DNA from 3 places in the Dactylosporangium sp. CA-233914 genome. Region 2 is predicted to be linked to each of the others. Evidence: riboswitches for the same ligand, from Rfam matches in the RefSeq annotation. Region 2 holds a riboswitch; each other region holds the start of a gene.
What was found. A riboswitch is a leader RNA that binds a small molecule or an ion and turns the genes downstream of it on or off. The one in region 2 is predicted to bind cyclic di-AMP.
Positions count from the first base shown of each region.

Region 1: linked by a shared signal. The riboswitch ahead of ACQPY0_RS01345 (NlpC/P60 family protein) and the one ahead of ACQPY0_RS07095 (NlpC/P60 family protein) in region 2 are both predicted to bind cyclic di-AMP.
Region 3: linked by a shared signal. The riboswitch ahead of ACQPY0_RS57555 (coiled-coil domain-containing protein) and the one ahead of ACQPY0_RS07095 (NlpC/P60 family protein) in region 2 are both predicted to bind cyclic di-AMP.

Region 1 is NZ_CP192030.1:293,916-301,235, reverse strand. It holds gene ACQPY0_RS01375 (proline--tRNA ligase) at 1-1,347, shown strand, start outside; partial or broken gene ACQPY0_RS01370 (transposase) at 1,928-2,313, opposite strand; gene ACQPY0_RS01365 (septal ring lytic transglycosylase RlpA family protein) at 3,004-3,555, shown strand; partial or broken gene ACQPY0_RS01360 (serine/threonine-protein phosphatase) at 3,603-3,801, shown strand; partial or broken gene ACQPY0_RS01355 (PP2C family protein-serine/threonine phosphatase) at 3,927-4,727, shown strand; gene ACQPY0_RS01350 (LamG-like jellyroll fold domain-containing protein) at 4,920-5,777, shown strand; cyclic di-AMP (ydaO/yuaA leader) riboswitch at 5,880-6,015, shown strand; gene ACQPY0_RS01345 (NlpC/P60 family protein) at 6,027-7,022, shown strand; gene dcd (dCTP deaminase) at 7,058-7,320, opposite strand, start outside.
Region 2 is NZ_CP192030.1:1,543,229-1,550,548, reverse strand. It holds gene ACQPY0_RS07110 (hypothetical protein) at 1-153, shown strand, start outside; gene ACQPY0_RS07105 (hypothetical protein) at 999-2,018, shown strand; gene ACQPY0_RS07100 (DUF5753 domain-containing protein) at 2,341-3,159, shown strand; cyclic di-AMP (ydaO/yuaA leader) riboswitch at 3,399-3,560, shown strand; gene ACQPY0_RS07095 (NlpC/P60 family protein) at 3,598-4,506, shown strand; gene ACQPY0_RS07090 (methyltransferase domain-containing protein) at 4,571-5,353, shown strand; gene ACQPY0_RS07085 (Rv0361 family membrane protein) at 5,408-5,821, shown strand; gene ACQPY0_RS07080 (sigma-70 family RNA polymerase sigma factor) at 5,891-6,814, opposite strand; gene ACQPY0_RS07075 (NAD-dependent epimerase/dehydratase family protein) at 7,185-7,320, opposite strand, start outside.
Region 3 is NZ_CP192030.1:12,843,882-12,851,201, reverse strand. It holds gene ACQPY0_RS57565 (App1 family protein) at 1-694, shown strand, start outside; gene ACQPY0_RS57560 (exopolyphosphatase) at 812-1,774, opposite strand; gene ACQPY0_RS57555 (coiled-coil domain-containing protein) at 1,844-2,866, opposite strand; cyclic di-AMP (ydaO/yuaA leader) riboswitch at 2,876-3,028, opposite strand; gene ACQPY0_RS57550 (glycoside hydrolase family 19 protein) at 3,285-4,400, shown strand; gene ACQPY0_RS57545 (hypothetical protein) at 4,611-4,955, opposite strand; gene ACQPY0_RS57540 (hypothetical protein) at 5,184-5,426, shown strand; gene ACQPY0_RS57535 (BTAD domain-containing putative transcriptional regulator) at 5,449-7,320, opposite strand, start outside.

The DNA.
Region 1 (7,320 bases), 1.2 Mb from region 2:
CGCGACGAGGCGCGCCCCCGGGCCGGCATCCTGCGCGGCCGCGAGTTCGTCATGAAGGACTCCTACTCCTTCGACGTCGACGACGACGGCCTGCGCGCCGCCTACGGCCGCCACCGCGAGGCCTACATCAAGATCTTCGAGCGGTTCGGCCTCGACTACGTCATCGTCTCCGCGATGAGCGGCGCGATGGGCGGCAGCGCCTCCGAGGAGTTCCTGGCGCTCGCCGAGATCGGCGAGGACACGTTCGTACGCTGCGCCAACGGCGACTACGCGGCCAACGTCGAGGCGGTCGTGACCCCGCCACCGGCCGCGTTGCCGATCGAGGGGCAGCCCGCGGCGAAGGTCGTCGACACGCCCAACACCCCGACGATCGAGACGCTGGTCGACCTGTTCAACGGCCGCGCCGACCTCAAGCGCGACGACCGGGCCTGGACCGCGGCCGACACGCTCAAGAACGTCATGCTCACGCTGACCCTGCCCGACGGCAAGCGGGAGCCGCTCGCCGTCGGCGTACCCGGCAACCGCGAGGTCGACCTGCGCCGGGTCGAGGCGGTCGTGTCACCGGCCGAGGTGGCGCCGATGACCGAGGCCGAGTTCGCGGCGCATCCGGCGCTCGTCAAGGGATACATCGGCCCCGGCGTGCTGGGCGAGAAGAACTCCTCGGGCATCCGATACCTCGTCGACCCCCGCGTCGTGGACGGCACGAGCTGGATCACCGGCGCGGACGAGCCCGGCCGGCACGTGACGCACCTCGTCGCCGGCCGCGACTTCACCCCCGACGGCACGATCGAGGCGGCCCGCATCCAGGACGGCGACATCTGCCCGGTCGACGGCGGCGCGCTGGAGCAGGCCCGCGGCATCGAGATCGGCCACATCTTCCAGCTCGGCCGCAAATATGCGCAGGCCCTCGGCCTGACGGTGCTCGACCAGAACGGCAAGGCCCAGGTCGTGACCATGGGCTCCTACGGCATCGGCGTCACCCGGGCCGTCGCCGTGATCGCCGAGCAGACCGCCGACGAGCGCGGGCTATGCTGGCCGCGGGAGCTCTCCCCCGCCGACGTGCACGTGGTCGCGGCCGGCAAGACCGACGAGATTCGCGACGGGGCGGCGGCGCTGGCCGCAGACCTGGAGGCGGCCGGCCTGACCGTGCTGCTCGACGACCGCAAGGACGTCTCGCCGGGCGTAAAGTTCAACGACTCGGAGCTCATCGGCGTGCCGACGATCGTCGTGGTCGGCAAGCGGCTGGCCGACGGCATGGTGGAGATCCGCGACCGCCAGACCGGCGACAAGTCGGAGGTCGAGACCCCGACGGCGGTCCAGGCCGTGCTCTCAGCGGTCCGCCCCTAATTCCGTACGCCAAGTGCCCGGCCCGGTCCACCAAGCACACCGGGCCGAGGCGCAGCCGCAGGACCCGACCGAAACCGTGACCCAGCCCCACCGCAGTGCCTGAGCAAAACGTGACCCGGCGCCGCCACGCTATCCGAGCGAACCGTGACCCAGCCGCGCCGCGGCACCTGGCCAAAACGTGACCCGGCGCCGCTGCGGAATCCGAGCGAAACCGTGACCCAGCGCCGCTGCGCTATCCGAGCGAACCGTGACCCGACCCTGCGCCGGGTCCCGGGCCGCGTGTGCCGCTCCTCCCCGGCGGCCGTCGCGGTCGGGGCACCTGGGCGGCGGGGTCGAACCGGGCGGCGTCGCGGTCACCGGCCCAGTTGATCGCCGAACCCCCTGCCTGGTCCACCGCACTGACACCGCCCCTGCCTGGCGTCCCGACCGCCAACCCGGCCTGGCCCAGTTCGGCTCTGCGCGAACGGAACGGGCAACGACCCCGTGGTCCGGGTTGAGTCTTGCCTCGATCGAACCGCAGCGCGAAGCCGCCCGCAGGAACCCGGCCCCGTCGGTCCACACGAACGTGTAGTGGGGCCGCATCCAGAGGCCGGTTGCGGAACGCCTCGACCTGCGCGTCGAGGTGCGCGGCCATCGCCGGCACCTGGGTGCGCGACAGCGACGCGATGCCGAGCAGCTCGAGAGCTTCTCCACCCGCCGAGTCGACACCCCCACGGTAGTGACAGCTTCGGGATCGCCAGCTCCACGGTGCCCGCGCGGGTGGTCCCAGTCCCGGTGCCGGTAGCCGTTGCGCTGGTTGGTGCGTTCGTCGCTGCGCTCCCCGTAGCCGGCACCGCACAGGGCGTCGGCCTCAGCGGACATGAGCGCCTCGGCGAACGTTTTCACCCTCGTGCGCAGCAGATCGGGTGACGCGGACTCGATGTGCTCGCGCAGGAACGCGGCACCATCCACGCTCACAGATGCCATCGCTTGGTCTCTCCTTCGCAGCTTCGATCACTTCGAAGGATCAAGCGGTGGCTGTTCCTATTCCGGTCATCTCGCCCAGACCGGGCGAATCGCACACCACCTCACAGGGCGCAGCCCCATCGCGGCTCGGCCGCGGCGGCCGTGTCCGTGTCGCATCCGCCCGCCGCGTCCGCGCGGCTCTCGTCCCCCACGTCCGCCGCGTCCGTGGTGACCGCTCAACCCCCATTGTGGCCAGGTCACGCGCCACTGACCGCGCAACCCATCACGGCCAGGTTGCGCGCCGTAGACCGGTCGACCCCATCACGGCTGGATTGCGCGCCGTTGACGGGTCGACCCCATCGCGGGCCCGCGTCCGTTTCGTTGGCACCGGCAGACGACCCATGTCCTCCGGTCCGCGCCGGGCCGGCTTCCGCCTGATTTGTCCGCTGCAGTCCGTAATCGGAACGGCTGCGGCCCGGCGCGCTGCACCCTCTGGAGTTCGGCCGAACGGGTTCTTGCTGCATCGGCCGAACGGTCGGAACTATGCGGGCAAATCACCACATCAACCGCCCTTCGGTTTGACTGGCGGCCGGGAGGGGCCGATACGTTCGGTCACGGACTTGCTGTCGACGAAGGGTGCAGACGTTGTCCGGCCGACATTCCGTTGTGGGTCGCCGTCACCTCATCCCATTGATCGCTGGGGTCGGTGCCGTGATCGTTCTGATCGGCGGTGCCATCGCGACCGTCAACCTTGGCTCCGACGATCCCAAGACCGTCGCCGCCGACGCGCCCCGCAGCCCGCAGGAGCGTGCGGACCGCGGCGAGCGTCCCTCTCCCACCGCGTCGCCCTCCGCCGAGCCGTCCGCCGCCCAGGCGCTCGAGTCTGTGCAGGTCACGGCCTCGCCGACGCCGTCGAAGACGCCCACCAAGAGCAAGTCGCCGACGAAGGCGCCGACCACCACGGGGGCGGCCGAGGTGGCGAGCAGCGGCACCTGCGAGGTGTCGTACTACGCTGATGGGCAGAAGACCGCCAACGGCGAGAACTTCGATCCCAACGGGCTGACCGCGGCTCACAAGACGCTGAAGTTCGGCACGATCGTCCGGGTCACGAACCTGGCCAATGGCAAGTCCGTCGACGTACGGATCAACGATCGCGGACCCTTCGTGGCGGGGCGCTGCCTCGACCTTTCCAAGGGCGCCTTCGTGACGATCGCATCGGTGAGCGCCGGTGTCATCAACGCGAAGTATGAGGTACTCAAGTAAGGCAGACCCGGCCGTTTGATGGAGCGGTCCGGCGGTCGGTTGGTGGCATGCTGTTGGCCGGACCTATGAAACGTCAGCTGCTTCCCGAGGCCCGCGCCGGTGTCGGCGCGGCCTTCGTGCTGCTCGCGCTCGTGCTCGCCGCCGAGGTCGCCGACGGCTACCAGGCCGACTACGTCGGGCTGCTCGCGGCCGCGCCGTTCCTGGCCGCCGCGTTCGCGTCCTGGCCCGAGGTGCTCGCCGTCGGCAGCGCCTCGACGCTGCTCGCCTTCATCTTCTGCTCGATCGAGCTGATGCACAGCCGCGACCGCGCGCTCGTGCTGATGCTCAACCTCGGCTTCGTGATCGTGGCCAGCGGCATCGGCTCCGCCGTCGGGGCGATCCGGCAGCGGCAGATCGCGCGCTACGCGGAGCTGTCCCACCTCGCCAGCGTCGCCCAGGGCGCCGTCCTGCGCCCGCTGGGCCCGCAGGTGGGGCCGCTGACGGTCGCCGCGCGGTACATCTCGGCCAGCGCCGCCGCCGACATCGGGGGCGACCTCTACGAGGCGCTCGACACGCCGTACGGCGTCCGGATGATCATCGGCGACGTGCGCGGCAAGGGCCTTGAGGCCGTCCGGCTCGCCAGCATCGTCCTGGGCTCGTATCGCCATGTGGCGTTCGAGCGCGCCGACCTGCGCGCGATCGTGGCCGACCTGGATCGGGCGGTCGCCCGGTCGCTCGGCGACGAGGACTTCGTGACCGCGGCGCTGATCGAGGAGCGGGGCGGGACGCTGACGATCGTCAACTGCGGGCACCCGGCGCCGCTGCTGCTGCGCCGGGGCCGGGTGATTTCGCTCGACCCGCCGTCCAACGCGCCGCCGCTGGGGTTCATGCCGGTCGTCAAGCCGCGGGTGGAGCGGCTGGAGCCCGGGGACCGGCTGCTGTTCTTCACCGACGGGCTGGCCGAGGCGCGCCGGGACGGGCAGTTCTTCCCCACCGCGGAGCGGGCGCAGCGGCTGCTCGGGCACGGCACGGTCGCCGACGGGCTGAAGTCGCTGGAGAGCGCGCTGGTCGAGTGGGTGCGGGGGCGGCTGGACGACGACATCGCGCTGGTCCTGGTCGAGTACCAGGGCGTGAAGCAGCAGGCCCAGGTGCCCAGCTGGGAGATCGGCGGGGCCGGGGTCGCCTCGTCGTAGGCCCTTCGGGCGCCTGCGCTTCCGGTCCGGGTCTTGGCCACGCGGACCTGGCAGGGAGGCCCCCCAGGGCCGACCGGTCTCTGGCGGGAGCAGCGGTCCGCAGGTGATGCGGACCCGAGCCATCATGCTCTTGGGCGACAGCCCTGTCGATTTCCTGCGCGGCCGGGCGGTTTCGGGGCAGCATGTCCGGTTATGCGCCATCGACGGCGGTTGTTGCTGTGTGCCGGACTGGCCGGCCTTGTCGTAGCTGCCGGGTTCGTCGTTCGGTGGGCGAGCGCCCCGCCCGCCCGGGAGCTGGCCGAGCCCGTCACCGGGTCGACGCCGTCGCTCGCGATCGGCCACGCCCCGGGCGCGCCGGCGTCGCCCAGCGGGTCGCCCGCGGCTTCGGTTGAGCCACATGGGGACATCACCGTTCGGTACACGTTCGACAACGGGCTGTCGGAGCCGATCGGGGACGCCGGCGGGCGGCTCGGGCTGCGGTCGCGGCGGGCCGAGGGCGGGGAGCTCTCCGCGGTGCCGCACGACGGCGGACTCGCGGTGCGGTTTCCGCCGCGATGTGAGCATTACGGTGCACAGAGTTGCGCACGGGCCATCCTGCAGAGCGGGCGGGCCGGCTTTCTCAATCCCGGACGTGGATCCATAACGTACGGCGCCAGCGTCCTGGTTCAACCGAACGAGACTTCCAAAGGCGCCAATGTTGTGCAGAAAGGGTTCTCGGTCGGTGACAGTCAGTTCAAGCTGCAGGTCGACGGGGTGGCCGGACAGCCCAGCTGTGTGATTGTCGGCACTTCTTCCGCCACCATTTTCGTGGCCATGGCGTCCCGTAGCGTCGCCGACGGGCGGTGGCACCGGCTCGCGTGTTCGCGCGGTAACGCACTGCTCACGGTGGCCGTGGACGGGGTCGAGGCGGGACGGACGGCGATTCCGTCGTCACTGTCGATAGCGAACGACGATCCGATCTGCATTGGCGGTAAGGGAACGAGTGCGAACAACGACCAGTTCGTGGGCATAATCGACGACGTGTTCGTCACTCGATTCGCGCGACCTTAGCGACAAATCGGACAAGAATCGCGCACTGACTTGAACCTGGGAACCTGGCCCCCTTAACGTGAATTCCCGTCGGCTGGATGTCCGCGACCACGACGGTCGCGCCGGGCGGCACCGCCGAGTCGAATTTCCGAGCCGGGGACCCAAGTGTTTCACCGGGGTGAATCCGCAGTAACACGCGGTAGGGCGACCTTCCCGCCCGAACCCGTCAGCTAACCCGGTAGGCGGCCTGGAAGAAGGAGTAACTCCTCGGTGGAGACCCATCTGAGGTGGACGAGGCGGCCCAACCGTCTGGTACGGCTCCTCGTCGCCACCCTCGGCGGTCTGTCCCTCGCCGTCGGCATCACCGGGCTTGCGCACGCCGAGCCCACGCCCGGCGAGATCGAGAAGCAGATCGACGAGAAGTGGAACCAGATCGAGCCCGTCGTCGAGCAGCACAATCAGCTCAAGCTCGAGCTCGCCGCCAACAAGACCAAGCAGAAGCAGCTCGAGGACCAGATCGCCCCGCTGCGCACCCGGGTCGACGCCGCCTTCGACAAGGTGACCGCGTTCGCGGTGATGCAGTACAAGACCGGCCGCGTCTCGAAGCTCGACGCGATGCTCACCACCGGCTCGCCTGACACGTTCATCGACCAGATGACGCTGCTCAACATGGTGGCCAAGGACGAGCAGACGCGGATCAAGGACGTGCTGGTCGCCAAGCAGCAGTACGACGCCCAGAAGGGCCCGCTCGACGAGCTGGTCGCCAAGCAGGCCGAGCAGGAGGCCGCGCTGGCGAAGCAGGAGCAGCAGATCAACGCCGACATCAAGAGCCTGCAGGCGATGCGGCTGGACGCGTACGGTAACGGTAACGGCACCGGCAGCCTCAAACCGGTGGCCTGTCCGTACGAGTACACCGGCGGCCCGGGTGCCAAGGCCGCGCAGATCGCCTGCCAGCAGATCGGCAAGAAGTACGTGTGGGCCACCGAGGGCCCGAACACGTTCGACTGCTCCGGCCTGACGCTGTACGCCTGGAAGCAAGTCGGCTACACGCTGCGCCACTACACCAATTGGCAGTACCAGGACACCAAGCGCGTCACGCGTGCCGACCTCAAGGCCGGCGACCTGGTCTTCTTCTTCAGCGACCTGCACCACGTGGGGCTGTACGTCGGCGGCGGCTGGATGGTGCACGCACCGAATCCCAGCGCACCCGTCCAGATGAAGAAGATCGACCAAGAACCGATATCCGGATACGGCCGGGTGGCATGAACTTTGGGGCGGGCCTTCGGGCCCGCCCCAAACTTTTACTGCGTAGGCCAGGTGCGCCAGTTCTGCCAGGAACGGCTCGGGGTCGGGCCGCGCTGCCCCTGGTACCGCGAGCCGTAGACCGCCGAGCCGTACGGATGCTCGGACGGCGACGAGAGCCGGAAGATGCACAGCTGCCCGATCTTCATGCCCGGCCACAGGCGGATCGGCAGGTTGGCGACGTTGGACAGCTCCAGCGTGACGTGCCCGGAGAACCCGGGGTCGATGAAGCCGGCGGTCGAGTGCGTCAGCAGCCCGAGCC
Region 2 (7,320 bases):
CACATGGATCTGGTGCTGCCCAACGCCACGGCGGTGCTGGTGGACGTGCGGCGGGGAGAAGTGCTGCGGCAGAACCCCTCGGTGAAGGGCGATGAGGTCGAGCGGTGGCTGGCCGGGGAGGCGGCGGCGTTCTCGGCCATGTGGGCGGCCTGAACCCCGGCGAAAGGGACTCCCGGGAAGGCCACGAGGTGCGGACGGGGTGCGCGGCCGGGCCGTAACACCAACCAGAGCTTTACTCGCCCCCCGAAGTGCGGAAGCGGGCGCGATTCGCCAGCCCCCCGGTTGTCGCGTCCGCTTCCGCATTGGGGCCATGAGTGACCGCGAGCAGACCGGCGCCGGCGGCCAAGCCAAGGGCACGCTGAGAGCGGCGAGCCTGGCCCGGCATGCCTGCGAGTTCGGCCGGAATTGTCCGCACCCGAGCGCGGCGAAGTGCGGCATTTGCAACAGTCTTCAGATACCGCAAGGCCCGGTCATGATCTTTCGGTGATCATCCCGTCACACATCGACGCCGGCCGGTGCTAGGTTGACCGCATCGCGCAGCGCAGCGACCTGCGAGAACAGCGAAGAACACGAAGAGCAGAAGAGGTGCCATGTCGGAGGGCCGGCATCATCGGCGTCGCGACGACGACCACACGCCCGACGGGATCTACGTCCCGCCCCCGCGTGAGGCGCCCCGACCGCCCTCCCCGTGGGCCCCTCAGGCCATGAGCACTCCCCCACCGGCGCCGGCTCCGGCGGGCGCCCCCACGGACACCGCACAACCGTCGGCGTGGGCCGGACGCTCCTCCCCCTGGGCACCGGCCGACGACGACGAGTACTCCGCGGAGTACAGGGAGGAAGAGCCGTATGCGCCGGCGGAGGACGTCCCCCCGCCTCCGCCGGCGCATACGGCCGCCTCGGCCCGCCGGGCGTGGCGGCCAGCGCCCGCACCGGCTCCCCCGGCGCCGCCGCGCGAGCACAGGGCCGGGTCAGGCACGAAGCTCTGGATCGCGGCCGGCGTGAGCATCGTCGCGCTCGCGGTCGGGGCGGGCGTCGCCGTGGGGCTCAACCTCGCCTCCCGCAGTGGCGGCACGAGCCAGGACGAGAGCGCCGGCGGCGGCGCCGGGGCCACCTGCGGCGGGCGCGAGGTGCTGCGCGTGTCCGTCACCCCCGAACTCGCCCCGGTGGTCGAGCAGGCCGCCGCCGACATCGGCGCCAACCCGCCCGGCGGCTGCCGGCTCATCGCGGTCACCGCCCAGGACACCTACGCCGGCGGCGAGGCCTGGATCCCGGCCACGGCCGCCTGGGCGCGCCTGGCCAAGTTCGACTACGCGCCCGACCCGGTGCCGCTGGCCCGCACGCCCGTCGTGATCGCCGCGCCGAAGGCGTTCGCCCAGACGCTCGGGTGGCCCGAGCACCCGCCGGCCTGGGCCGCGATCGCCGCCGGGCTGAACAACGGGCAGGTGCCGAAGCTCAGCATGGGCAGCCCGCTGCGCGACACCGCCGGGCTGCTCGCCGCGATGGAGGTCCAGAGCGCGATGGCCCGCACGACGACCGACCCCGGCATCGCGCAGACGCGGGCGCTGTCGGTGCGGGCCCGGCTGGCCGATGCCGAGGCGGAGCCGGCGAAGCTGCTGGAGCGGATGGGGCAGCAGAGCGACGCGGGCCGGGCGCTGCGCGACGTCGGGCTGTTCACGCTCACCGAGCAGGACTTCTGGAAGTACCAGCAGAGCCGCCACCCGGTCGCGCTGGCCGCCCTGTACCCAACCGACGCCATCCTCGAGGCCGACTTCCCGCTCCTGCTCACCCCGAAGGCGGCCGCCGACGGCGAACTCAAGGCGCTGGCCACCCGGCTGGCCGACCGGATGCACGCCAAGGAGTTCGCGCCGGGTCTGACCAGCCGGGGGCTGCGGCCGGTCGGCGGCGACGCGGCGCCCAGCGGCGACGGGCTGACCGCGAAGTACCAGGCGTCGATCGACCTGCCCGACAACGTGGCCGAGTGGGCGTCGACGTGGGCGCAGCACCGGCGGCTGGCATAGCACGCGCCGCTGCTCGTGGCCGCGTCCGCCGCGATGAACGACCAGGTGCACGACCGCTCCAGCGTGTCGCGGCGTGAGGCGATGCGGCAGATGGCGTCGGCGTTTCTCGCGATCGGCCACGGTGGCGACGCCGGCATGACCGTCCTGCGCGAGACGGCGGCCAGGCCGTCGCCTCCACCGGCCCGGGCGACCTCGCCAGCGCCATGGCCAAAATCTTTCTCGCAGCACACGCCTCCAGATAGGTGCATCTGCCGCAATCCGGGTAGACACCAGGAGCCCTCGACTGGGGCGATGCCATGTGTACGCGATTGGGGTGATGGCCATGAGCGGGCCTATCGTGGGCAAGCGCCGCCTCCGAGCCGAGCTACGACGGCTGCGGCGCGAGCGGGAGCTGACCCAGGATCTGGTGGCCGCCGAGATGGAGTGGTCGCTGTCCAAGCTCATCCGCATCGAGAACGGCACGGTCGCCATCTCCGTGAGCGACCTGCGCAGCCTGCTGGCCTACTACCGGGTCCACGACCCGCGGACGGTCGACGAGCTGCTCGAGCTGGCCCGGGCGGCGAAGCGGCGGATGTGGTGGGACGAGTACCGCCCCACGCTGCCGGCACAGCTGGTCACGTACGTCGGCTTCGAGGCGGAGGCGGCCCGCGTCGGCGAGTGGGCGCCGATCATGTTTCCGGCGCTGCTGCAGACCCGGCGGTACGCCCACGCGACGTCCGAGACCGAGTCGGAGCGGCGCGTGGAGTTCCACGCCCGCCGGCAGGAGGAGCTCTTCGGCCGCGAGGAGCCGCCGCGCCTGCAGGCGCTGCTCGACGAGTCGGTGCTGCGCCGCAATCCGGTCCCGGGCGACGAGGCGCTGCTGGTCGACCAGCTGGAGCACACGATCGAGATGGCGCAGCGGCCGTACGCCGACGTCCGCGTCGTGCCCCTCAACGCCGGCTACCACCCGGGGTGGGAGGGCGACTTCGCGCTGCTGGACTTCGGCGCCGACGACGGTGTGCTCTACCGCCAGCACCTGCTGTGGGAGGAGCCGGAGCTCATCGCGATGTACCGCGGTGCGCTCGACCGCCTCACCGAGCGGGCCCTGTCGCAGGAGGCCACGCTCGACCTCATGCGGCAGGTGGCCGGCGAGCTGAAGTAGCCCGGGAGGGGCCCCTCGGCGAGGGGCCCCGGCGGGGTCACAGCTTCTCGTCGCCGGGCTTCGCGTCCGTAACCGTTCGGTACCAATGTCACGGCCTGAAACGGGGGGCCAACCGGCGGTAATCCGGACTTTTAGGGTAATAGATATCGATCGGGACGCACGCCTTTCGCCTGGCGGATGCTCACGTTAAGTTAGGCGCTGGCCTGCTCGGCAGTTCGTCATCCACCCCGGATGACACCGGGCAAGCGCCGCCGAATCGAGTTCGAGCGCACCCTCCCCGGGCGCGCCCATCGAACCGGGGACCCATTCATCTGGGGTGAATCCGCAACGCTGCGGTAGGGCGCTATCTCTTCTCGCCCGAACCCGTCAGCTAACCCGGTAGGCGGTCGGTGCATGAAGGGTCTTTCCTTGTCCACTGGACATCGTGCCCGCCGGTCGGTGCTGCGGACCCTTGTGATCGGGTTCATCTCACTCACCGTGCTCGCACCCGCCACGGTCGCACACGCCGACCCGACGCTGGCCGAGATCCAGGCCCAGCTCGACAAGTCGAACGACGAACTCGAGCACACGGTCGAGGCCTGGAACAAGATCAACTCCGACCTGACCGACTCCCAAACCCGGGCGAAGGCGCTCGAGGACAGCGTGACCAACGCCAATGCCGGCGTCGAGCAGATCGCGATCGCCGCGTTCAAGACCAACGGCAACCTGCGCAACCTCAACATGGTCCTCAACGCGACGTCGTCGGGCTCGCTCATGGACCAGCTGTCGATGCTGCAGCAGATCACCCATCAACAGCAGAAGAGCATCGACGACTACAAGGCCGCCAAGTCCAAGATGGACGAGACGATCGCGGCGCAGAACACCCAGAAGGCCGATCTCGAGAACCAGCGCAAGAAGATCGAGGGCGACCTCAAGAAGCTCCAGGACCTGCAGCGGAAGGCGACCGCCGCGGGCGCCAAAAAGGTGAGCTACAACAGCGTCAACGCGCCGCAGGTCGACGACGCCACGCGCCAGAAGGTCATCAACTTCGCCTACGCGCAGCAGGGCGAGCCCTACCACTGGGGCTCGGCCGGCCCGGACTCCTGGGACTGCTCGGGGCTGACGATGATGGCCTGGAAGCAGGTGGGTGCGAATCTGCCGCACGTCGCCGCGGACCAGTGGAAGGTCGTCCAGCACATTTCCGCGTCGGAGGCCCGACCCGGCGACCTCGTCTTCATGAACAGCCTCGGCCACGTCGGCATCTACGTGTCGCCCGGCCGGATGATCCACGCCCCGCACACGGGCGACGTGGTGAGGGTGGCCAATATCAGCGGCAGCGTCTACGGATACGGCCGCGTAAAGATCTAGGCCCCTGACGACGATATGAAGGGCCGCGGACCGCAACGGTCCGCGGCCCTTCATCATTGGGGCCATGGCCTCCTGGGATCCGCAGCAGTACAACCGCTTCGCCGACGAACGCGCCCGGCCGTTCCGCGAGCTCGTCGCCCGCGTCCCCACCACCGCGGCGGTGGCCGTCGTCGATCTCGGATGCGGCCCGGGCGCGATGACCGCCACGCTCGCCGAGCGCTGGCCGGACGCGGCGATCCTGGGCCTGGACTCCTCGCCCGCGATGATCGAGGCCGCGAACGCCTTCGCGACGCCGCAGCTGCGCTTCCAGCTCGCCGACGCCGGGCAGTGGAGCCCCCAGCGCGGCTCCCTCGACGTGATTGTGGCCAACGCCTCGCTGCAGTGGGTCGGCGAGCACGAGCGGCTGCTGCCGCTGTGGGCCGCTGCCCTCGACGACGGCGGCACGCTCGCCTTCCAGGTGCCGACCGCGAAGTTCGACCCGGGCCTGGACGAGGTCGCGACCGGGCCGCGCTGGGCCCCGCTGTTGTCCGGCGCGCTGGGCTCCACCGGGCCACGGGCCGCCTCGCCGGTGCTGAGCCCGGAGGAGTACGTCCGCCTGCTGTCGGCCGCCGGCCTGGCCGTCGACGCGTGGGAGACGACCTACTACCACGTGCTACCCGGCGACGATCCGGTGTTCGAATGGTTCAAGGGCACCGGCCTGCGCCCGTACCTCGACGCGCTGTCCGGCGACGACCTCGAAGCGTTCACCACGGAGGTGAAGGAGCACCTGCGCCGGCGGTACCCGAACGAGCCGTTCGGCACGATCATGCCGTTCCCGCGCCTGTTCGTCGTCGCACACAGGTCATGACCCGCGTCGGGTGGTTTACATCGCGCGTCGCCGCGCGTTCCTAGGCTGGCGCGCGTGAGTAAAACCCTGAAGATCGTCATTTTCAGCGTGATCGGCGCCGTCGTGATCTGCTGCGGCGGCGGCTCGGCCGCGTTTTTCCTGGTCCTCAACTCCTCCACCAAGGCGCCGAAGGCCGCGACCGGGGACTTCCTGAGCGCGCTCGAGGGTGGCAACAACCAGGCCGCGTACAAGCTGCTGTGCGCCAGCACGCAGAAGAGCTACGGGCCGGAGACCTTCGAGGCGTACGTCCAGAAGAACCAGCCGGTCTCGCACGACCTGGACTGGGGCGGCTCCTACTACAACAGCAACGGCCACGAGACCGCGTCGATCTCCGGCACGGTCACGTACAAGAACGGCGCCTCGAACAGCCACGAATTCTCGCTGGTCAAGGAGAGCGGCTCGTGGAAGGTTTGCGGCAATCCCTACTAAAACGCGTCGAAAAAGCCCCAGGTCCGCACCGACCTGGGGCTTTGCCGTCTCTGGGGGAATTCTTCGTCGTTACGCGGCCTGCAGGCCCTCGGCGCGGGCCAGCTCGCGCAGCCGGCCGAGCGCCTGGATCTCCAGCTGGCGGATCCGCTCACGGGAGAGCGAGAACCGCGTCGCCACCTCGGTCAGCGAGTGCTCACGGCCGTCCTCGAGGCCGTAGCGGGCCCGCATGATGCCGGCCGAACGGTCGTCGAGGTGGTTGAGCAGGCCCTCGATCCGCTGCCGCTCCAGGGCGGCCAGGACCACTTCCTCCGGCGACGGGGCGTCGGAGTCGGCGACCAGGTCGCCCAGGTTGGTGTCGCCGTCGTCACCCACGGGGGTGTCGAGCGACACGGTGTCCTGGGACCAGCGCATCAGCTCGTGCACCCGCTCGACCGGCACGCCGAGCGCGGTGGCCAGCTGCTCCGGCTCCGGCTCGTTGCCCAGCTCGCGGGTGAGCTGCCGCGCGACGTTGCGCATCCGGTTGACGTCCTCGACGAGGTGCACCGGCAGGCGGACCGTGCGCTCCTGCTGCGCGATCGCCCGGCTGATCGCCTGGCGGATCCACCAGGTCGCGTAGGTCGAGAACTTGTATCCACGCACGTAGTCGAACTTCTCGACGGCGCGCACCAGGCCGGTGTTGCCCTCCTGGATGAGGTCGAGCATCGGCATGCCGGAGCGCACGTAACGCCGCGCGATCGACACCACCAGCCGAAGGTTGGCCCGGATGAACCGGTCCTTCGCCCGCTCGCCCTCGGCCACCAGGCGCTGCAGCTCGGCGGCGGTCACACCGTCGGGGATCTCCTCGGTGTCGAGCAGGTGCTCGGCGTAAAGCCCCGCCTCGACCGCCTTGGACAGCTCGACCTCAGAAGCGGCGTCGAGCAGCGGCGTGCGGGAGATCTCATGCAGGTACACGCCGACCAGGTCACGCTCCTCGGCGCCTGTGTCGGGTCGCATCTCCACTTTCACGTTCTCCACTTCGGGCCCCTCCCCGCTCCATCCTTCGCCTTCCCCGTTTCACCCTGCTAAAACGGGTGCCCCCCGGGTATGCCCCCTACACAACAGTCGAAGCGCCTTCCGAATTCCGCCCCCGGGGGCGATTCGGTGACGACCCCTGAGAGTTGCACCACTTACCTAGACGCTCGGGAGGCTGCCCCGGTTCGCTTCGGTTGCAACAAGTGATACGTGGTGTTCCTGCCCGTCAGACGCCTGAATTCGCTGTGAGTTCCCTGGGAACGCCGGTCCTTGGCGGCACCGGGCGATCGCTTGGGCACGGCTCTTCATCGGCAGCTGTCGGCCGCACGACAGGCTTTTCGGGCGAACGCACCTATCGCGCGTGCCATTGCCCCAGCAACTCGGTCTCCTCATCGATACCCAGTCCGTTCTTCGTATCGATGTGGGATGCATCACGAATGGACTCGAACGTGTCGCGCACGGTGCTCGCGAGCGGACGGACGCGCAGG
Region 3 (7,320 bases), 1.8 Mb from region 2:
GGCCCCGGGCTGGGCCACGGTCACGCTGCAGTGTGAGGACAGCGCGCCCGTCGAGGCGCCTATCCGGGTGATCGACCCGGCCGCCACCCGCCTCGGCATCATCTCCGATGTCGACGACACGGTCATGGTCACCACGCTGCCCCGGCCGCTGCTGGCCGCGTGGAACACGTTCGTCCTCGACGAGCACGCGCGGGCCTCGGTGCCGGGGATGGCGGTGCTGTACGAGCGGCTGGTCAACGCCAACCCGGGCGCCCCGGTCTTCTACCTGTCCACCGGCGCCTGGAACGTCGCCGCGACCCTGACCCGGTTCCTGTCCCGCCACCTGTACCCGGCCGGCCCGCTCCTGCTCACCGACTGGGGCCCGCAGCCGGACCGGTTCTTCCGCAGCGGCCTGGCCCACAAGCGTGCATCGCTGACCCGGCTCGCCGAGGAGTTCCCGGACATCCGCTGGCTGCTGGTCGGAGACGACGGGCAGCACGACCCCGAGATCTACGCCGAGTTCGCCGCCGAGCACCCCGACAGCATCGCCGCGGTGGCGATCCGGCACCTCTCCCCGACCCAGGCGGTGCTGGCCGGCGCCGTCCCGGGCGTGGCCGGCAGCCCCCGCCGCTTCCCGCCGAACGACCGCCGCTGGCTCTCCGCCCCCGACGGCGCCGGCCTGTGGCGCCTGCTGCGGGACACGGAAATCCTCTGAGTTATGCTCTGCATACGCTCGGACACTTTGATAGATCCAACTTTTCCGGGTGTGTTACCGTGTTGGAACAGCGGAGCGCCCACGGATCTCGCGGCATTTCTCGCAAAGGCGTCGGCTTCAATGGCGCCCGCCGGCCGTTGAGCTCATCGGCGCGCCCACCTTGTCGATCAGCTCGCGCAGGACGCGTTCGGACTGGTCGTGCGGAATCTGGCAGGTGCCGGCGGCGAGGTGCCCACCCCCGCCGTACTGCAGCATCACCGACCCGATGTCGGTCGGCGAGCTGCGGTCCAGAATCGACTTGCCGACCGCGAACACGGTGTTGAGCTTCTGCTTTCCCCAGATGACGTGGATCGATACGCGGGCCTCGGGGAACAGGGCGTACACCATGAAGCGGTTCCCCGCGTAGATCGTCTCCTCGTTGCGCAGGTCGACCACGACCACGTCGCCGTGCGTCGAGCAGACGCGGCGCAGCTGGTCGACGAAGAGGTCCTGCTGCTCGCGGAACAGCTCGGCCCGCTCGGCGACGTCGGGCAGGGCCAGGATCGCATCGACGTCCTGGTGGTCGATGCACGCGTCGATCAGCTGCATCATGAGCTGGTAGTTGGAGATCCGGAACTGCCGGAAGCGCCCCAGCCCGGTGCGGCTGTCCATGAGGAAGTTCAGCAGCGACCAGCCCGTCGGCTGCAGGATCTCCGTGATGTCGTACTGCGCCGAGTCCGCCCGGTCCACCGCCTCCATGAGCTCGTCGGAGACGTCCGGGAAGCGCTCGGCCCCGCCGAAGTGCTCGTAGATGACGCGGGCCGCGGACGGGGCCTTGGCGTCGATCACGTGGTTCGTGGCCTGGCCGTGTTGGAGGTTGGCCGCGCGGATGGTCTCGGAGTGGTGGTGGTCGAAGACCAGGTGGGCGCCGGGGGTGTACGGCAGGTTGGTGAGGATGTCCGTCGGGCCGACCTCGACCAGGCCGTCCTGGACGTCCTTGGGGTGCACGAACGTGATGTCGCCGATGAGGTCGAGGTGACGCAGGAGCACCGCGCAGACCAGTCCGTCGAAGTCGCTGCGGGTCACGAGACGGTACTTCACTGCAGATCCCCTCGCAGAAACGGCCGGTCGACGGTTCCCCTATCGACCGGCCGCCCGCAGACGTGAGGATTACAGGATCGAGAGGTGCACGTGGTTCGTGTGGTCGCTGGAGGGATCGCCGGCGACGCCGCTGTAGTGGTGCCAGCCGACGGCGGGCGTCCAGATCTGCTTGAACCAGATCACGTACATCACGCCGAGCTGGTTGGCGTTCTTCACGAAGTACGCCGCCAGGGTGCTGCCGTAGACGAAGTCGTCACCGGACGCGACCCCGCCGAATCCGGATTTCGTCTGTACCGAGAAGTCGCACGCGCGCCCCTTCGGGTGCTCGTACGGCCCGCTCGGGCGGAAGCATGACACGAACCGCTTGAAGCCGCTCTTCTGCGCCTCCTGCATGGCGTGCAGCATGCGCGGGGTGATGCAGCCGGTTGTGGTGGGGTCGTTGACGTTGCACGATTCCTTGGGCAGCCCCCCGCTGGCGGTGCGGGGCACTGCGGTGGCCGTTGGCAGGTTGGCGGTGACGAAGCCCTTGCTCGGCCCGCCGGCCAGCGCGAGCGCCTTCTCCGCGTCCTTCTTCTTCTGCTCCATGGTCTGAACCTGCTGCTGCTGCGAGGCGATCTCGTCGTCGAGCGCCTTCTTCTGCGCGGCCTGGTCCTCCTTGAGCTTCTTGAGCTCGTGGAGCAGGTTGTCGTTGTGGTGGGCGATCTGGTTGATGGAGCCGGCCCGCTCGGCGAAGCTGTCCGGGCTGCCCGAGTCCATCAGCGCGGCGAACGTGGTGAGGGGCCCGGTGCGATACGCCGCGACGGCGATCGCCGCCACCTGCTCCTGCACCGTGGCCAGGCGCGCCTCGGTGGCCTGCAGCTGCGCGGTGAGCTCGCCCTGATGCTTGACCGAGGCGTCGAACTTCTCCTTCGCCTCGGACCAGGCCCGCGTGCTGTCCTCCAGCACCGAGCCCAGGGTCGGATTCGCGCTGGAGCCCTCGTCGCCGGTGTCGCCACCGGGCTCGGCCGCGGCGGGCGCGGCGGCGAGCCCCCCGAGCACGATTGCCGCCAGCAGCACGACGAGTGCGCGCCGGTAGGGATGTCGTGATGACATCTGGTTCGTTGTTCCTTCCGTCGGCCGCCGACCGAGTTAGCTGACGGGTTCGGGACGGAACGACCCCTACCACCCCTCCGATTGGGAGGAAGGGCGGATTCACCCCAACGTAACGGTGGGTCCCCGGCTCGCCACGGTGCGGCGATTGGGCGGCAGCCACGCCCGGCACCGGGGGCGGTGCCCTCGTGGACGTGACCGTGGGTCACTGTACCCAGGGCGCAGAAATCGCGCACCGCGCCGTTTGTCCGAAGATCCTGGTATCGGCCGAAAGTGACCCATATCATATCGGAGGTTTGGGATCGATGAAGCCTCAACGGTACCGTAAATATTCTTCATAAAATGATGATGTTCGCTCCCCAGGGCGTCTCCGACTGGTCCTATGAGCTGGTCAGATGATGGACCGAAGGAGTGATCAAGGGTGTCGAGAGTGCGCCTGCTGGCGATGCTCGCCGCGGTGACCGTCGTGGGCGGGGTGGTCGCGGTCTTCAACATGCTGCCCGCGTCCGCCGCCTCGTGCGCCGCCGCGTGGCAGGCCTCAGCGGTCTACACCGGCGGTATGACGGCCTCGCACAATGGCCGTAACTACCAGGCCAAGTGGTGGACACAGAACGAGGCCCCGCCCGGAACCAGCGGCGTGTGGCAGGATCAGGGCTCGTGCGGTGGCGGCAGCACCCCGCAGCCGCCGACCCAGACCGGCACCACGGGCGCGTGCAGCTTCCCGGCGTGGGTGCAGGGCCGCAACTACGTGACTGGCGACATCGTCAAGTTCACCGACGGAAAGTTCTACATCGCCGAGCACGAGAATCCTGGGTACAGCCCGGTGATCAGCACCTGGTACTGGGACCCGTACACCTGCTCCGGCTCCGGTGGCGGTGGCGGTGGCGGCACGACCACCCCGCCTCCCTCGAACGGCAGCTTCGTCGTCAGCGAGGCTCAGTTCAACCAGATGTTCCCGAGCCGGAATTCCTTCTACTCGTACTCGGGCCTGGTCGCCGCGCTCTCGGCGTACCCGGGCTTCGCGAAGACCGGCTCGGACGCGGCCCGCAAGCAGGAGGCGGCCGCCTTCCTGGCCAACGTCAACCACGAGACCGGCGGCTTGATCTACATCGTGGAGCAGAACACCGCGAACTACCCCCACTACTGTGACACCAGCCAGTCCTACGGCTGCCCGGCCGGCCAGGCGGCGTACTACGGCCGCGGCCCGATCCAGCTGAGCTGGAACTTCAACTACAAGGCGGCCGGTGACGCCCTGGGCATCGACCTGCTGCGCAACCCGAACCTGGTCCAGACCGACTCGGCCGTGGCCTGGAAGACCGCCCTGTGGTACTGGAACACCCAGAGCGGCCCCGGCACCATGACCCCGCACAACGCCATGGTCAACGGCGCCGGCTTCGGCGAGACGATCCGCAGCATCAACGGCAGCCTGGAGTGCGGCGGCCGCAACCCGGCCCAGGTCCAGAGCCGTGTGGCCGCGTACCAGCGCTTCGTCGGCATCCTCGGCGTGGGCGTCGGCGCCGGCTCCCTGTCCTGCTGACTTTCTCCCTCCTTGGCGGCGGCCCTCCCGGGGTGTGGGGGCCGCCGCCAGGCGTTTCCGACGCCGAACGGAAACACGCGCGCCATGCCCGGGTAGGCCGGCCCGAGCGCAAGCCACGCTGCCCGGCCACCCGCTTGCGACCGAGGTACGCCGGCGCGTCTTCGGCGCGGACCGCCAGGGCGTCGCCGCCCTGGCGGTTGCCGTGACACTTCAGTTGGTGTAGCCCCAGAGTTGGTAAGCGTAGAGATGAGACCCGAAGGGTCCATTGATGGTGACCGGCTCGCAGTAGTAGCTCCGCCACCAGCCCGAGTTCACGTTCTTGATCCCCTCAATCTGGCAGGTCAGGATGCCGCCGTAGACACCGCCTTTGATGGTCGCCGCCGCGGCCGGCGTGGCGGTCACGGCCAGCAGGGCACCCGTGAGCGCGGTCGCCGCCACCGCCGCGCGGATGACGCTTCGCTTGCGTGCCGTCCCGGGCGCGGACTTCGCTGCCGCGCGACCGTCCGGCCCAGCGGCGGACGTGGTCACGGCGGTACGTCGGAGCTTTCTGCGCATCAGGCCTCTCCCCGTGCCGAAATGGTTGCGGAAACCTCGCCACGACACACTCGGTTGGCGAAATCCCCCGTCGGAACGCCACCCATGTATGCCGATGTTTCCTGGTCGCGAGGACGTTAGCCGGGGTCGATGAGGCAGTCCTGAAGAAAGCCTGAAGGATCTAGGGGATCCACCGGCAGCGGACGCGGCTATACCCTACGAGTCGGATCAGGCATGGGGGGAGACAGCATGGCAAACGACGACGATCGAAGAAGGCTGCGGCGGTGGGGCCGCATCATCGCCATTGGGGTCGCCACAGCGGCGGCCGCGGTGCTGCCGGCGTTGCTCGCCCCGGCGGCGACGGCCAGCCGGTTCGACCCGGCGACGTTCGGCCCCGCCAGCCACGGCTCCGCGCAAACCACATCGCAAAGCCCCTCGCTCGAGGTGCCCAACTCCGTGGATCCCAATCAGTGGTGGGGCCACGACAACTGACACGACAACGGACAGGGCCGGCTCAGGCGATCGCGCGGGCGAACTCGGCGGCGGAGCGCAGGTCGAGCCACCGCCCCTCGGCGTCGGCCGCGCGCAGGCCGGCCGGGCCGAGTCGTTCGCGGCAGGCGCGGTCGAGCTTGTCGCGCACGGCGACGTCACGCTCGACCGCGACCAGGCCCGCCTCGGCGCGTACCGTCGCGGCGGCCGCCAGCAGTGCGGCTGTGCGGCCGTGGGCCCCGCGCAGGGCCTGCACGCCGGCCGCGATGTCCAGGTCGTGGGCCGCGCTCCAGGGGTGGCCGACGGCGAGATGCCGGTCGAACGACTCGCGCATCAGGGCGGACGCGTCGGCCGGACGGCCTGCCCGTTGCCGGGCCCACGCCAGCAGGCTCGCCGCCCGCGCGCCGGAGAGTTCGGCGCCGGGTCCGGAGAGTACCGGCAACGCCTTGCTCAACAAGACGTCCGCGGTCTGCGCGTCGCCGTCGAGCAGCGTCGCCTCGGCCACCACCAGCTGAGCCTCGGCCCGCGCGACCGCGTCGTCGGCGTCGACGAACAGCGTGATCGCCTGCGACGCGTGCCCGATCGTCTCCGGCAGCCGCAGCATGGCGAGGGTGTTGTAGGCCATGGTGAGCCGACACCGGCCCTGTGCGTACGGGTCCGTCGTGGTGAGGGCGATGCGCCACGCCTCGGTGCCGGTCACCACCGCCTCGTCGAGATCACCCTGCTCGTAGGCGATGTCGGAGATGTGCTGCAGCGCGCGCATCATGGCGGGCGTGTCGCCGAGTTCCTCGGCGGTCAGCAGGGCTCGGCGGGCGTACCGCATCGCCTCGGGGTTTGAGACATAAGACGCCACGACCGCGGCCGACAACAGCGCCGGCAGCACCGCCTCGGGCCGGGCCGACCCGGTGATCGCGGGATCGGCGAAGATCCTGCGGAAGTAGCGTAAACCGACCCGCGGCGTGTCCGCCCACCGCCACCAGACGCTGGCGGTCAGCCGGAACAGCAGATCGGTTTGCTGCGTGCGCACAGCCCAGTCGAGCGCGGCGTCGATGTCGGGCTGTACCGCGTCGAGCCGGGCCTGCCACCGCTGGCGCAGCGGCCCGCGTCGCTGCGCCGCCGCCGCGCCCGCCAGCGACAGCAGGTAGGCCCCGTGCCGCTGCCGCGTCTCCTCGGCCGCGCCGGGATCGGATTCGAGGAGTTGCGCGGCGTACTGCCGAATCGGCTCCAGCATCCGAAACGTCGTCTCCTCCTCGCCGATCGCGACGGTGAGCAGCGACTTGTCGGTCAGGCCGTGCATCAGGTCGAGGGCACCGGCCCGGTGTCCCGGCTCGAGCATGGCCTCGGCGGCGGCGAGCGTGAACGGCGCCACGAAGCACGACAACGCGGCGAACAGCGCCCGCTCCTGGGCGTCGAGCAGGGACACGCTGAGCGACACCGCCCGCCGCAGAGAGCCGTGCCGGTCGCCGTCGGCCCGCCGGTCGGCGAGGACGGTCATCTGGTCGGCCAGCCGCCCGAGCAGCTCCTGCGCGTTGAGGACCGAGCTGCGGGTACCGGCAAGCTCGATCGCCAGCGGCAGCCCTTCCACGCTGCGGCAGATCCGCGCGATCACCCGCGCCGCGTCGGGCCGCAGCGTGCCGTCGTGCCAGGCGCCGTCGACCCGGGACCAGAACAGCTGCACGGCTGCGTTGCCGGCCAGCTCCTCCGGCGTCGCCCGGTCCGGATCGACCAGCGGCAGCGGCGCCAGCCGCAGCACCGCCTCGCCCGCCAGGTGCAGCGGCTGGGTGCTGGTCACCACGACCCGCAGGTCCGGCCGCCCGGTCCGCAGGGCCTCGATCAGCGCCGTGCAGGCCTCCCGCAGATGCTCGCAGTTGTCGAGCACGAGCGTCTCGGACCGCCC